One region of the Caballeronia sp. DA-9 genome, then DNA from elsewhere that is predicted to be linked to it. Evidence: riboswitches for the same ligand, from Rfam matches in the RefSeq annotation. Region 1 holds a riboswitch; the other holds the start of a gene.
What was found. Region 1 has a riboswitch for fluoride ahead of ACRWA7_RS09295 (voltage-gated chloride channel family protein). Riboswitches for the same ligand answer to the same signal wherever they lie in the genome.
Positions count from the first base shown of each region.

Region 2: linked by a shared signal. The riboswitch ahead of ACRWA7_RS33420 (voltage-gated chloride channel family protein) and the one ahead of ACRWA7_RS09295 (voltage-gated chloride channel family protein) in region 1 are both predicted to bind fluoride.

Region 1 covers NZ_CP195132.1:679,024-686,230, forward strand. The annotation lists gene ACRWA7_RS09265 (PHA/PHB synthase family protein) at 1-1,625, opposite strand, end outside; gene ACRWA7_RS09270 (hypothetical protein) at 1,764-2,249, opposite strand; gene ACRWA7_RS09275 (universal stress protein) at 2,491-3,330, shown strand; gene ACRWA7_RS09280 (universal stress protein) at 3,348-3,854, shown strand; gene ACRWA7_RS09285 (universal stress protein) at 3,851-4,678, shown strand; gene ACRWA7_RS09290 (universal stress protein) at 4,773-5,228, opposite strand; fluoride riboswitch at 5,532-5,598, shown strand; gene ACRWA7_RS09295 (voltage-gated chloride channel family protein) at 5,675-6,985, shown strand; gene ACRWA7_RS09300 (DUF190 domain-containing protein) at 7,015-7,207, shown strand, end outside.
Region 2 covers NZ_CP195134.1:13,233-20,439, forward strand. The annotation lists gene ACRWA7_RS33400 (YeeE/YedE family protein) at 1-361, shown strand, start outside; gene ACRWA7_RS33405 (DUF6691 family protein) at 372-818, shown strand; gene ACRWA7_RS33410 (hypothetical protein) at 1,069-1,296, opposite strand; gene ACRWA7_RS33415 (DUF190 domain-containing protein) at 1,373-1,759, opposite strand; gene ACRWA7_RS33420 (voltage-gated chloride channel family protein) at 1,756-3,060, opposite strand; fluoride riboswitch at 3,151-3,267, opposite strand; gene ACRWA7_RS33425 (molybdopterin-dependent oxidoreductase) at 3,374-4,456, shown strand; gene ACRWA7_RS33430 (DUF305 domain-containing protein) at 4,864-5,355, shown strand; gene ACRWA7_RS33435 (YncE family protein) at 5,352-6,830, shown strand; gene ACRWA7_RS33440 (uracil-DNA glycosylase) at 7,042-7,207, opposite strand, start outside.

The DNA of each region.
Region 1 (7,207 bases):
CACCAGGATCCCTCGGTGGGCTCGGTTTCGTTGAAAAAGGCATGCCGGCTGCGATACGAAGCGCCAGCCGAACGCGTGCCGCATCGATAATGCCGTCCCGCGTGACCCGGCTCGGAGACGATCCCCGCGTTATGGCCGCCGGCCGTCAGCAGGAAGGTCAGCGGATTGTGTGTAAGCAAGTGCAGCTTGTAGACGGAGCGCCACGGAGAAACGTGGTCCTGCTCGGTTCCGACCACGAACATCGGCTGCTCGATGTCTGACAGGGCGACCGGACGTCCATCGACGCAATACCGGCCCTCCGCCAGATCGTTGCGCAGGAAAAGCTGAGTCAGATACTCGCTGTGCATGCGGTAAGGCATGCGCGTGGTGTCGGCGTTCCACGCCATCAGGTCGTTCGGTTTCGAACGGCGTCCGAGCAGGTACTCGCTCATGAGCCGCGACCAGATCAAATCCCGCGCATTGAGCAACTGGAATGCCGCCGCCATTTGGGAACCATCCAGAAAGCCCTGTTCCCACATGAGTGCATCGAGCGTGGCGAGTTCGCTTGCGTCGATAAAAAGCCCGAGTTCTCCAGGTTCGGTGAAATCGGTTTGAGCGGCAAGCAGCGTCACGCTGCGCAACTCATCGGCGCGCGCGTCACGCGCAAGCATTGCCGCGGCGATCGAAAGCAGCGTGCCACCCAGGCAATAGCCGACCGCATGCACCGGCGTGGCGTCGCAGCGCTTTCGGACTTCGGCCAAGGCGTCGAGCACGCCGCGCGATAAATAGTCGTTCAGCGCGAGATCGCGATCTTCCGGGCCCGGATTTCTCCACGAAATCATGAACACCGTAAATCCTTCCGAGACCAGATAACGAACCAGTGAATCGTGCGGGCTCAGGTCGAGAATGTAGTACTTCATGATCCACGAAGGCACGATGAAGACAGGCTCGCGGGCAACCGTGTCAGTGGACGGCGAGTACTGGATCAACTCGCACAGATCGTTTCGATACACCACCTTGCCCGGCGTGATGGCGACGTCGCGCCCAGGCATGAAGGCCTGCGCGCCGGGCTGGCGCTTGCCCGGCGCGCGGGCCAGCATCGCGGTCAGGTCCTCGATCCAGTGTTGACTGCCCGCCACGAAATTGGCTCCGCCGGTTCGAAGGGTTTCCTCGATCACCGCCGGATTGGTCAACACGAAATTGCTTGGCGAGAGCGCGTCCAGCATCTGCCTGAGCCCGAAGCGCACGACGTCTTCGTGATGGCGCTCGACGCCTCTCACGCCAGTCGTTGCGCTTTCACACCATTGCTGCAAGCGGAGAAAACCGTCGCGCCAGACGCAATAGGGCCAGCCATTCCACGAAGCGGCAGCAAAGCGCGGATCGCCGGAAACCGGAAGCGGCGCGGTCGTGTTGTCCTGCGCAAGCTGCGCCGTGAGCTCGATCCATTTGCCCGGGGCCAGCGCAAAGTGCTGCGCCCAGTCGAACACGGCCAGGCACAAGGCAGCGGGCGACAAGCCGCCACTCAGCCGCGCGAGCGCGGCATGGGCCGCACGGTCGAGAGACTCGCGGCTGTCCGGCGCTCGGGAACAATCGGCCACGAATGCTGGCGGTTTGTCGTACGTCGTCGTAATGGGATCGCGTTTCATCGGCTCACGGTATGTACATGCCACTCGGGGCTGCCGCGCGTGCATCCGCATCGGTCGCAGGCGTCTTGCCGGAGGACAAGCGGATCACTGGTGCGGGAAGCCCGGCATCCGGCCGCGCGGGTCATGGCTGCAACGCGCTCAAGCCGCATGACGATCCGATACCGGCGCGGCGGCAGCCGGCTGAGCGCCCGGTGGACTGGTTCGCACATTAGGAAACGCCGCGCCGAAACCGCCCAGCCAGACCGGCGCCGTGGTTAAACCGGAGGATGGCCGCTGAAAGCCGGCGGTCCACATCGATTGCCAGTTTCTGATTGCATCGGAAACGGCTTCGCCCCACGCGCCCTGATTACGCATGGTGACGCCCGCCGCTTCCTGCCAAAGGTTCGCCGTTTTCTGAAGATAGTTCCGCAAGGCATCCTGTGAAGCCGAAGCCAGCTCGCTGATATCTTTTGCATTGGCAAGCGCGTCCCGTTCCCGGTGTATGGCGTCCAGATCGCGTTCGATGCGCTTTTCCTCCAGTCCGCACATCTGCTGCCGGTATTCCCCGGCCACTGTCAGCAAGTGCAATGCGAAACGAAGGTTGTTCCTGCCAAGATCAAACGGATCGATTAAAGGCGCGGACATGGCCAATTCCTCCTGCATGTGTAGGGCGCGCTCGCGCGCCGGCTGTCGGCTTAAATGTATGCGCGACAGCCGGCCGATCCTTGACCTGGGTCAACTCAAGTAGCGGCTCGAACGCCGTCTCGCACGTTTGATCTACGTCAATCCACGGAAAGCGTCGCCCCATAGACTGGGTCTCATGACCTCGCGGGCGGATCGATTCCAGTGCCCGTCTTCCGAGCGATCCATCAACGGAGCCCTTGCCATGAGCTATAAAAGTATCGTTGTCCAACTCGATACAAGCGGGCGTGCCCATTCGCGCCTCGAATATGCGTTGCGGCTCGCCAGACAGTTCGATGCGCACGTCACCGGCGTGTTCGCCATCTTCACGCCCGATCCAAAGTCGTTCCGCGTGATGGAAGGCTCGGCCTACTACTACGAAGCGCACCGCAAGCTGCGTGACGAACGGCATGGCGCGCTCGAGCGCTTGTTTCACGCAGAACTGGTACGGGCCAACTTGTCCGGTCAATGGATCGACTCGCACGAATACGCGAACGACTTCGTCCCGCGCGTTGCCCGCTGTGCCGACCTCGTGATCGCGGGCCAGGATGATCCGAACGATCCCGAGTCGTTCATCTCGGATCATTTTCCTGAAACGCTTGTGATGTCTGCTGGCCGGCCGGTGATACTCATTCCGTACACGGGCGTGTTCACGACGTTCGGCACGAACGTAATGGTTGCCTGGAACGGCAGCCGCGAAGCGACCCGCGCGGTTCATGACGCCCTGCCGCTGCTCAAGCGCGCAAAAAAGACCACCATCGTGACGCTCAATGGACTGAAGGATGAACTCCCCGGCGAGCGGCTTCCCGGCGCCGATATTGCGCTGGTGCTGGCGCGGCACGGCGTGCAAGCCGATGTCCTGGATCTGGATGGCATCGACGACGTGCCGGCCGGCGACGTCCTGCTCTCGCGCTCGACCGACCTTGGTGCGGATCTCTTGGTGATGGGCGCCTACGGCCACGCCCGGTGGAGAGAACTGGTGATGGGCGGTGCAACGCGCACCATGCTGGCTTCCATGACGGTACCGGTCCTGATGTCGCACTGAATTCGAGGAGACCACTCATGTACAAACACATCCTTGTGCCAATCGACGGCAGCGAGACATCGGCTCGCGCATTGGACGCCGCGCTGTTGCTGGCGCGCGAAAACCACGCCGAGCTGAAGCCTGTCTATGTGATCGACGTGCCACCGACCCTGTACGCCGACCCCGCTTCCGATCCGTCGCACGCGCGCGATGTTTTCGTGAGAGAAGGTGCTCGCGTGATTGCAGAGGCCGTTGCCAGGATGCAAGGCGAGAGCGTGCAGGGCTCGCCTCAAGTGCTGGAAGTCGATCCTGTCGGCGACGACATCACACAGCAAATAAGCCGTGCGGCCAAGGCGTTCAACGCCGACCTCGTGGTAATGGGCACGCATGGACGCCGCGGCTGGCGGCGGCTCGTGCTTGGCAGCGTCGCCGAACGGTTCCTGCGCATGTCCAGTTGCCCCGTGCTGCTCGTCCCCTCGCACGCCGGCGAGCAAAAGGCGCCGCACATCCTGAGCGCGCCAGACATTGCCGGAGCATGGCTATGAACTACGCAACCATGCTCGTTCATATCGACGACAGCCTTTGCAGCGACGCGCGAGTTGACTTCGCCGTCGAACTTGCCCGCAAACACAATGCGCACCTGATCGGGCTTTATATCGTATGCCAGGACCTCCTGCGTCCGATGTTCAGGCCGGACGAAAGCCTGGACCTCGCGACCAATGAGAAGCAGGCTGCGCAACGGCTGGCCCGCGCACGCGATTACTTCACGGAGGCGGCGCGCCGCGCGGGAATCGCCTCGGAATGGCGCGCGCCGCCCGGGCCTGCTGTGGAGACCGCGATCCTGCACGCACGGCATGCCGACCTCCTGATTTACGGGCAGCGGGATCCGGCCGATCCGGCCGCTTATATCGCGAGGAATTTTCCGGACGATGTGCTACTGGAAAGCGGCCGGCCAATGATCCTGCTGCCGTACGCTGGAAATACGGAGCGCTTCGCCGGAACGGTGCTGATTGCGTGGGATGGCGGCCCGGCCGCCGCGCGCGCGGTAGCCGACGCCCTTCCCTTCCTCCGGCTTGCGAATTTCGTGGAAATTGCGGTTGTCGAGCAGCACAACCATGAGACCGTCGCGACGGGCATGGAGCTCGCCGCGTACCTCGAAAGACATCGGGTTCGCGCAGGTGTCCTGACCTTGCCCCGCGTGTCGGGCGTCAGCACGGGCGCGACGCTTCTCAACGCGTTGACCGATACTCACTCGGACCTGCTGGTGCTCGGAGCTTATGGTCACGCGAGGGTCCGGGAAATCGTGCTTGGCGGCGTCACCCGGACGATGCTGGAAAGCATGACCACGCCGGTGTTCATGTCGCATTGATTGCCAAAGGGCTTATGCGATCGTTCGATTATCCCGTCCGACAGGCACGCTCCGAAGCGCCCGCAAGCCGGGCGCTTTTTATGCGTTCGCGCGGCTAGTGCTCGCACGCGTCACCGGAAGAATTGTCGCGAACCATGAGCACCGGAACGTGACTCGAACGCAGGATCGTTTCCGCGACACTGCCAAGCAGATGCTGGCGCGCGATCCTGTGCCCGTGCGTGCCCATGGCAATCAGGTCCGCTCCGGCCGTCAGCGCCGCCTGCATGATTGCGGCCGGCACGCTCGCGCCGTGGGCGTCGATGACCCAGATGCGCGCAGGGACCTTGTGGAGCTTGCACAACTGGCGCGCGTGATCGAGACGTTGCCACGCGGCTTTTTGCGCGGCTTCATCGATGGCGTTCGTTTCGGTGATTCCCCGGGACGAATCGATGATGGGAACGGTCGCCACCATCAACGTCGCTTCGCTGGCCCGCGCGAGCCTAAGCGCTTCTTCCAGCGCCCGATGTGCGCTGCGGCTGCCGTCTAGGGCCGCGAGAATTCGTTTGTACACGGCAAGATCCCCCGATGTCATGCGCTTTAGTGTCTGCGCATAGGGCCGGACATCATTTGACTCATATCAAGCGGTGCGATCGGCGCAGGGACACAGGAGCTTGCTGGACTTTGGCGCATCGGGTGTCAAGGATTTGCCGCCATGCCGGGTTGTTCCCGGATCGGAAATTCATGGATTCCGTGCGTAGCTGCGGGTAAGTTTTCCGACTCTCGGGTCTTCAATTGAGGAACTTGGCGGACAGGACGCGAGCACAAAGAACTGCGTACATCGGTGTTGCGTTGCGCAAATTTTATCCGTAAAATCCGCGGTTCTGGAGATGGCATTCCTCCAAACAACCGCCGATCCTTCGGCTGATGATGCCTACGAGTTCCTGGGTGCAGGAGGTCGTAGGCCGTCCGTGCGACGCCCTGTCGCCCAGGTTTGATGTTCTTTCGAACCTGAAAATCATGAAACGTCTCAAGTCTGTCGAACAGATAGCCATGATGCCGTATCTCGCGCGCTGGCTGCTGCTTTCCTCCGTGCTGGGCGCCCTCGCCGGGTCTGCGTCCGCGCTTTTTCTCTTTGCACTGGACCGTACCACTAATACGCGGCTGGATCATCCATGGCTCATTTGGTTACTGCCGGTTGCGGGGTTCCTTACCGGCTGGATCTATCACCGCATTGGCAAGAGCGTCGAAGGTGGCAACAACCTGCTGATCGACGAGATTCACGATCCGCAGAAGATCGTGCCAAAGCGCATGGCGCCGCTCGTGCTGGTGGCCACTGTGGTCACGCACTTGTTCGGCGGCTCCGCGGGCCGCGAGGGCACTGCGGTCCAGATGGGCGGTGCGCTGGCCGACCGGGTCACGCATCTCTTCGATCTGGGTCGCGAGGACCGCCGGATTTTGCTGATGGCCGGCATCGCGGCGGGCTTTTCGTCGGTGTTCGGCACGCCTCTCGCGGGCGCGATCTTCGGCCTCGAGGTGCTTGCGATCGGCCGCCTGCGCTATGACGCGTTGCTCGCGTGTCTCGCGGCTTCAGTCGTGGCAGACGCCGTATGCCGTCTCTGGGGTATTCACCACACGATGTATGCGATCCCTTTCGTGCCGCCTGTCACGGTTCTCGGGTTTGGATCGGCGACCATCGCCGGTATTGCATTCGGTGTTGTGGGGATGCTCTTTGCCGACTCGACGCATGCGTTGTCCGCCCTAATCAAACGCAAGATATCCTATGCGCCCTTCCGGCCTGTCCTTGGCGGCGCGGTGGTCGCGATCCTCGCTACCGTTCTGAACGTTCCGCAGTACCTGGGTCTCGGGATACCGACCATCGTGCAGGCCTTCAACGGTCCGTTGCCGGTCTATGACTTTGCCGGCAAATTCGGTTTCACCGTGGTCACGCTTGCGTCAGGTTTCAAGGGTGGCGAGGTGACTCCGCTTTTCTATATCGGCGCAACACTTGGCAACGCGCTGGGTCACATCCTCGCGTTGCCCATACCTGTGCTTGCGGGGCTTGGCTTTGTCGCCGTGTTCGCTGGCGCGGCGAACACCCCGATCGCGTCGACGGTAATGGCAATCGAACTCTTTGGCCCTCAGATTGGCGTGTATGCGGCTCTCGCGTGCGTGGTCAGCTACCTCTTCTCTGGTCACACGGGAATCTACCGCGCGCAACGGGTCGGCCACGCAAAACATCCGCTCATTCCAGCCGGCATGCGACTGGCAGACATCCCGGCCTGGCGCCGCGCACGCCGCAAGGCCGCGACTGTCGCCGCACAACCCTGAACGCTTCGAAGACCTTACTGCTCAACGTCATGACTCAACTGATTTCGCTTCGCCTTTATTTTCACCATTCCGAAAGGGCTCGTCCGACACGCCTCTGGCATCGCGTATCGCGACCGAGCCTTGCCTCGCAATTACTTCGCCATGCGAAGGAAGCTGGGATCGAGCAGGCACTCCTGCATCGCGTCCATGCGGGATATTTGAAAGGAGACCGCCTGCATCACG
Region 2 (7,207 bases), on a different replicon from region 1:
GTCTGCAGCACTTTTTATGCTGCTAAACGGACGGATCGCGGGCATCAGTGGTCTACTCGGTGGCCTTCTTACTGCTGACGGATGGCGCGAAGGATGGCGAGTTTGCTTCGTTGCAGGGTTGCTTGTTGCTGCGACGCTTTACGTGCTGGTAGCTCCGTTGCCGCCTATCGTCGTAAGGTCCAGCACGTCGACCCTGATCATCGGCGGCCTGTTAGTCGGATTTGGTACGAGGGCGGCGAGCGGATGTACGAGTGGTCACGGCGTGTGCGGGCTTTCACGAGGGTCAATCCGCTCGTTCGTCGCAACGTCGACCTTTATGCTCGCGGGCTTTGCAACGGTATGGATGGTCCGGCACGGTTGAGGCGCATAGCATGCGAAAGGCAAGTTCGTTTTTACTCGGGGTTCTGTTTGGACTAGGGTTGATTATTTCAGGCATGGCCAATCCTGAAAAAGTGCTTGGTTTTCTCGATATATCTGGTCTGTGGGATCCGTCACTCGCGTTTGTAATGATCGGTGCAATCATCATTGCTTCCATCGGGTTTTATGCAAGTCGGCGCATTGATAGACCGCTCCTTGCAGGGTGGAAGCACTTTCCCACCAAACAACGGATTGACGGACAACTGCTCATTGGAAGCGCAATATTTGGCCTTGGATGGGGCGTGGCTGGATTTTGCCCGGGACCTGCAGTTGTTGCCGTTGGCGCCGCCAAGAGCGGGGCCATCATCTTTTTTGTCGCTATGCTTGTCGGCATGTTAATTTTTAAAATCGTAAATGCATGGCGAGAGCAAGCAAGCAAATCGAGAAGAGCGGTAAGCTGACGCACCCTGAAAACGTTGAATTCAAAAAAAGGCCCGGCTAGTGGCCGGGCCAAAGAGAGTGATCGGAAGCGAGCGCTATGGTACGTACGTCACCCGTACCAGCTGCGTAGCGCTGCCACCGATCGCTCGCGTGGTCGGTACAGGTTATTTGTCGACTGCAAACCCTCCTGCCATGGTAGATGCTACGACGCAGGATGACATGACTTTACTTAAGTCATCGTTGCAAGCGCCTCGGTTGATTGCTTGGAGCTCAGGAACGGCAATGGTCGGCGATCATGCTGATAGGTAAGTCCTTGCCATCTGCGCGAAGAACAGTCTCATCTCCGGTAATCAGCGCTGCAGTCCATGTGCCGTTATCGTGTTGTTCCCATTTGCCACAATCGTCGCCATCGATTTCGATCGACCCACGCATCCGCAAGGACGAGTCCGACGGATCGATGACTTCGGGATCGTTATGCAACAGGTTGATCTTCTTCATGGGTAAGCTCCGTTGATTCAAGATCGTATTTTCACTTGAGAAGCTTCGGCGATAACTAAGCGACGCAAAACCGACATTAATCGAGTCCCAAGCCGTGGTCGTCGATTACTTCGCATGGGAGCAGAAGCACGCGCGCCAATGCCAGTTGGTGCCGATGCGTCTTGCAGAATGCGCGCAGCGTAGCTTCCGTGTCGATAAGTTCAAAGCATTGCGGCAGATTGCGGTGCGAGTGCTCCACATGTCGGTGACGAATTCGCGTATCTCCGTGCAGATAGCCTGCATCGACGTGGTGCACCAGGGCCTGGTCGATGCCGTCTTTCTTTGCAAGATGGAGCAGGTGGTCCGCCAGTGACGGCCGGCTCAGGTGGTGCCACAACCGGCTATGAGCGACGCGCGCCGCGTGCGGAAAATAAAGACGGAGCACCATCACGTTTCTCTTGGCTGTCTGAGCGGTCGATGTCATTTGTTGTTCGTGTCGGCGGTTGATTTTTGTCGCCGAATCGCGGCGAGTTCGGATAGTCGGATACCGTGTGGCAGATCGGCATGTTTGCTGTGCTCGACGCGTTGGGCCCGGTAAATCCCCGTGTGTCCGGAGAACAAGTAGGCCACCACGCATGCAAGCCCTGCATACACGCCAATATCGACCCCGAATAGTTCGATGGCCATGACCGTGGAGGCGATAGGCGTGTTCGCGGCGCCGGCAAATACGGCGACGAAACCGAGCCCGGCGAGGACCGGAAAGGGCAGGGCCAGAACGTGAGAGAGCGCGTTGCCGAGCGTCGCGCCGATGTAAAAGAGTGGCGTAACCTCGCCCCCCTTGAAGCCCGACGCCAACGTGATCACGGTAAAGCCAAATTTTCCGACTGACGTGTAAAGGGGAAGCTGCCGGTAAAAAGCTTCCACGATTGTCGGTATGCCGAGCCCAAGAAACGGCGATGTTCCTGGTACCAACGAAGCAAGCGCGACGGCGATGCCACCCACGAACGGACGGGCCGGCGCGTACTTGACGATTCGCTTGATCAACCCCGACAGACGATGCGTTGCGTCGGCGAACAGCATCCCTGTGATCCCGAAAATCATCCCCGCCACGATCACGTATCCCAATCCGCTCAGGCTGACCGGTGGAATAAACGGGATCACATAAACCGTGTGATGAATTCCCCAGGCGCGTGTAACCAGATCGGCGGAAATTGACGCAATAAAGCAGCTGAGCAAGGCGTCGTATCGCAAACGTCCAATCGCCAGGACCTCGAGGCCGAACAGCGCGCCTGCGAGCGGGGTGCCGAACACTGACGAGAATCCTGCTGCGATGCCGCCCATCAGCAGTATCCGGCGGTCCTCGCGGCTAAGGCCGAAGCGATGTGTCACCTGATCGGCGAGTGCGCCGCCCATCTGCACAGCCGTGCCTTCGCGCCCCGCTGAGCCACCAAACAAATGAGTGATCACCGTTGCGATCAACACCAGCGGCGCCATGCGCTTTGGAACGATTTTCTTCGGATCGTGGATTTCGTCGATCAGCAGATTATTTCCGCCTTCGACACTGGTCCCGATCCGCAAATAAACCCAGCCGACACAAAAGCCGGCAACGGGCAGCAGCCCGATGAGCCAGGGGTTCGCCACACGAGTGTTTGTGGCGATATCGAGCGCCCAGAGAAAAAAGGCTGAGGCGCTTCCCGCCAAGGCACCGACGAGACCCGACAGCAAAAGCCAGCGCGCCACATACGGCAGCATTAGGAGCTGCTCGGGAAAGACGAAACGTTTCATGAATTTCCAAGCTTGAAGAACTCAAACCTGGGCGGCGAAAGCCGCGAGGGAAGTGCGCCGAACGCGCATGCCTACGGATTCCTGACCCAGGAACGCGTAGGCATCATTAGCTGCCTTAATTAGGCGACTCAACCATGTAAGTCAGCTACGTAACTAATCCAGCGGTTTGCGATGAGCTGCAGGAGGAATGCCATCTCCGTGAGCGCAATTGTAAAAGAATTCGGAGTGGGCTGTCGAGCGGGAATTCCGCACCGGGCGCGCTTCCTGCACTGCGGAGAGGGCCGTATACGCAGATTCAACGCCGGAGATACGAATGATACCAGCTGCGCTCGACAAGCGAATCCATTCCACATCGCCGCTCAACGCAGAGCCGGCACTCAAGCGCTTGATCGCCGGCATGCATACGACTCAAGACGACTTCTACGTTCGCAACCACGGCAATGTGCCGGTGATTGACGAGACGCTCCACCGGATTTCGGTCTCAGGCCGAGTAAGCCGTCCGATCAGCCTCTCACTGAACGATCTCAAAAGCCGCTTTGAGCGCGTTTCCGTCAGTGCGGTGATGCAATGCGCTGGAAACCGGCGTGCTGACCTGCTGTCGGTGAAACCCGTCTCGGGTGACCCATGGGCACCGGGGGCGATTGGCAATGCGGTTTGGACCGGCGTGAGGCTCAAGGACGTGCTTGAATCGGCCGGCATCATGTCCGGTGGAGAAATGCACGTGGTATTTGCAGCGTGCGACGACTGCGAAGCAGAAGGCAAACGCTTCCGCTATGGTGTGTCAATTCCGGCGAGCAAAGCGCTATCCGGCGATGTGCTGCTTGCCTACGAAATGAACGGCGAAGTGTTGAGCCCGGAGCATGGGTATCCATTGCGTGTGGTCGTTCCGGGTTACGCGGGCGTGCGCAGTCCGAAGTGGCTGGCATCGATCGAGGTGCGCGACAAACCCTCGGACAATCACATGCAGCAACGCGAGTACAAATTGTTCCCAGCTTCTGTCGCTGAAACCAGCGCGGACTGGGAGAATGGGACGACGATCAACGATATGCCGCTGAACTCGGCCATTTGCGAACCGAACGAAGGAGCGACATTGTGCGCAGGTCCTGTCCGGGTCGCCGGATACGCCGTGGCGACGGGCACATCGGTAGCGCGAGTAGAAGTGTCGTCAGATGACGGGATGACGTGGACGCAAGCCGCACTCAACGTCGAGCCTGGCACCCCGTGGAGCTGGACGCTCTGGACCGTCGAACTGACGCTGCCGAAGGGCACGCATGAACTCTCAGTGCGCGCATGGGACTCGGCCGGGCAAACTCAGGTATCGCAGGTAGCCGATGTATGGAATTTCAAAGGCTATCTAAGTACAGCGTGGCATCGGATTACCGTCACCGCACAATAACGGAGCTGAAGCGGGAGGGAAATGGTTCATCGAGTAGTTTGACGAAAGCCTCCGTGCGGGGCGCAAACAATCTGCCTATCGCCTAGACGTGCAGCGAATACTGGCCGGAAGAAACGCTCATTCGCGCTTTCAATGCTCGAAAGGTGGCTGGGTCCTCTTGCGATTCTATGCATGCCTCATGCGCTGTCCTCCCGTCGTCTGCTGGTTCCCAAATGCAGCGGTGGACGCAGTTGGAACGCTGACCGGGCAGCGTTAGGGCCGTGTCCCATTGCAACGATGCAAGCGGTAGTGGCCAAGACGTTTAACTTCGCGTCAAGTGGTAAACCCTTTGTTTGAAAATATCCTGGAATAAACGGCGCCCACCCGGCGTTCGCCCGTTGTTACTCACCCAAAGAGGATCACTCACGATGGCTTCGAGCTCCCTGCGTTGGCTAGGCACTGCAGTGCCGTTCGCCAGCGCCCTTGTTTTTCTTCCCGCGAGCAGTGACGCTCTTGCAGGCTCAGTTCGGAATAGTGAAACGTCTGCGGAGTCTTCGTTCCTATCAGAAAACGATAAGGCGATGTCGACCATGATGACCAACATGGTGGTCAAGCCAAGTGGGGACATCGACAATGATTTTGTGGCGATGATGGTGCCGCACCACCAGGGCGCTATCGATATGGCGCGCGCCGAACTGCAATACGGAAAGAACGAGCAGTTGCGCCGCATCGCGCAAGAGATCGTGGTTGAGCAGCAGCAAGAGATCGTTGCGATGCATCTGGCGATCGGTTCGAGCGTATCGACTTCAGCGCCCGGCACAGCCGATGGCCGAAACCAAGCGTCCGATCCGGCACATGAAAAAAACCAGCATCCGACCCATAACAGCATGTCCATGAAGATGAATCAGGAGCCACAATGAACCGCATCCCCGCACTCTCGACTATCTCAGCCCTGATTGCGCTCGTCTTTGCGCAAGCTGTTCTCGCAGGGCAAGCGCCCGGACGGGCTTCTGCCGCCGACATACCCATCAGCCATCAGGATCGCGTCTACGCGGCCGAGCAGTTTTCTAATACCGTTTCCGTCATCGATCCTGCCAGCAATACGCTAGTCGGCCTGATCAAGCTCGGCGATCCGTCGCCCGGCAATTTCAGCCCGCTCTACAAAGGCCAGGTGCTGGTTCATGGCATGGGCTTTTCGCCGGACCACAAAACGATCGCGGTGGTCTCGATCGGCTCCAATTCAGTCTCGTTCATCGATACCGAGACCAACGCGCTCAAGCACGTGACGTATGTCGGACGGTCCCCGCACGAGGCGTTCTTCACGCCCAACGGCAAGGAGGTTTGGGTCACGGTGCGAGGTGAGAATTATATCGCCGTGCTGGATGGTTCGACCTACGAAGAGAAATCTCGCATTGTCGTGCCGGCGGGACCCGGCATGCAGATCTTCTCGCCTGATGGGAAATACGGGTATGTCTGCTCGTCGTTCAATCCGGAGACTGTCGTGATCGATGTCGCGAGTCATAAGATAGTCGGCCACGTTACGCAGGCCAGTCCATTTTGTCCGAACATCGCGGCCACGCCTGATGGCAAGCAGGTGTGGTTCACTTTAAAGGATACGGGCAAGACGCAGGTATTTAACGCCCGACCACCGTTCAATATCCTCAAGACGATCGATACCGGTCCGATCAGCAATCACGTCAACTTCGCACGCAATAGCAACGGCTCTTTTGCCTACGTGACGATTGGCGGTACCAATGAAGTCAAGGTGTTCAAAACCGATGACTTCTCCCAGATCGCGACGATTCCCGTCGGAAAACTTCCGCACGGCATCTGGCCATCAGGCGACGGCACACGCATGTACGTCGGTCTTGAAAACGCCGATGCGATGACTGCGATCGACACGTTGACGAACCAGGTGATTGCCACCGTGCCAATCGGACAGGCGCCACAAGCGGTTACCTATGTACCGAATGCCGTTCGAATGGGTGATGGCACCCAGAATACGCAGCCACTCGGTGTGGCAGGCAAAGCGGCACATCTGACGATGATGGCGGTGGGAGACTCGTCTACGTCAGCAAGCACGACCGCGCCAACGAGCGTGTCACTTTTCGATCAAGGTTTGATTCAGGTGTTGCAGGCGTCGGTCACGGGGTTGGAGCCAAAGAAACCCTATGTTATTGCGCTTTCGGATCACCCCGATGGAAGCGGCGAGCTGGAACCGTTGGCGAACTTCATGAGCAACCCCGCGGGTTCAGCGATCGTCAACGCAATTGGCCAAATCCGACAGGTCGTGCGACCTGAATCGAGCAACGGCGCGAACAAGCAGCGTTACCTTGTTATTGCTCCGCGCGATGGAGATAAGCTAAGCTCGGCCGTTCAAGTGCAGTCAAACTGAATTTCGAGGCTGCTCGACGCAAAGGGAGCGCGCTGGGCGGCGCCACGGCGTAAACACGCACTTCTTTACTTGTATATTCCGTGCACCTCGAACCTAATGATTCCCGTTCCACCGGTCTAGCTCGGTCATCGCAGGCCGGTCCAAGTGACCGTCCACGACAAAGTTATCGATTCTTCCAGCCAGAATGCGGACCACCTCGACAAAAAGACAACTATCCGGAAATTTTCGGCGCCACCGTAGGGAGAAGCGCTAAATTCGTGGCGTGAGCAAGCGTTCTCACAATGTCTCGCCCTACATGCTGTGACGTGCAGACAGACAATGGGCTCGGGTGCGGCATGGACAGGATCGAGGCGGCGGTCGGTACCTTGCGGAGCGTT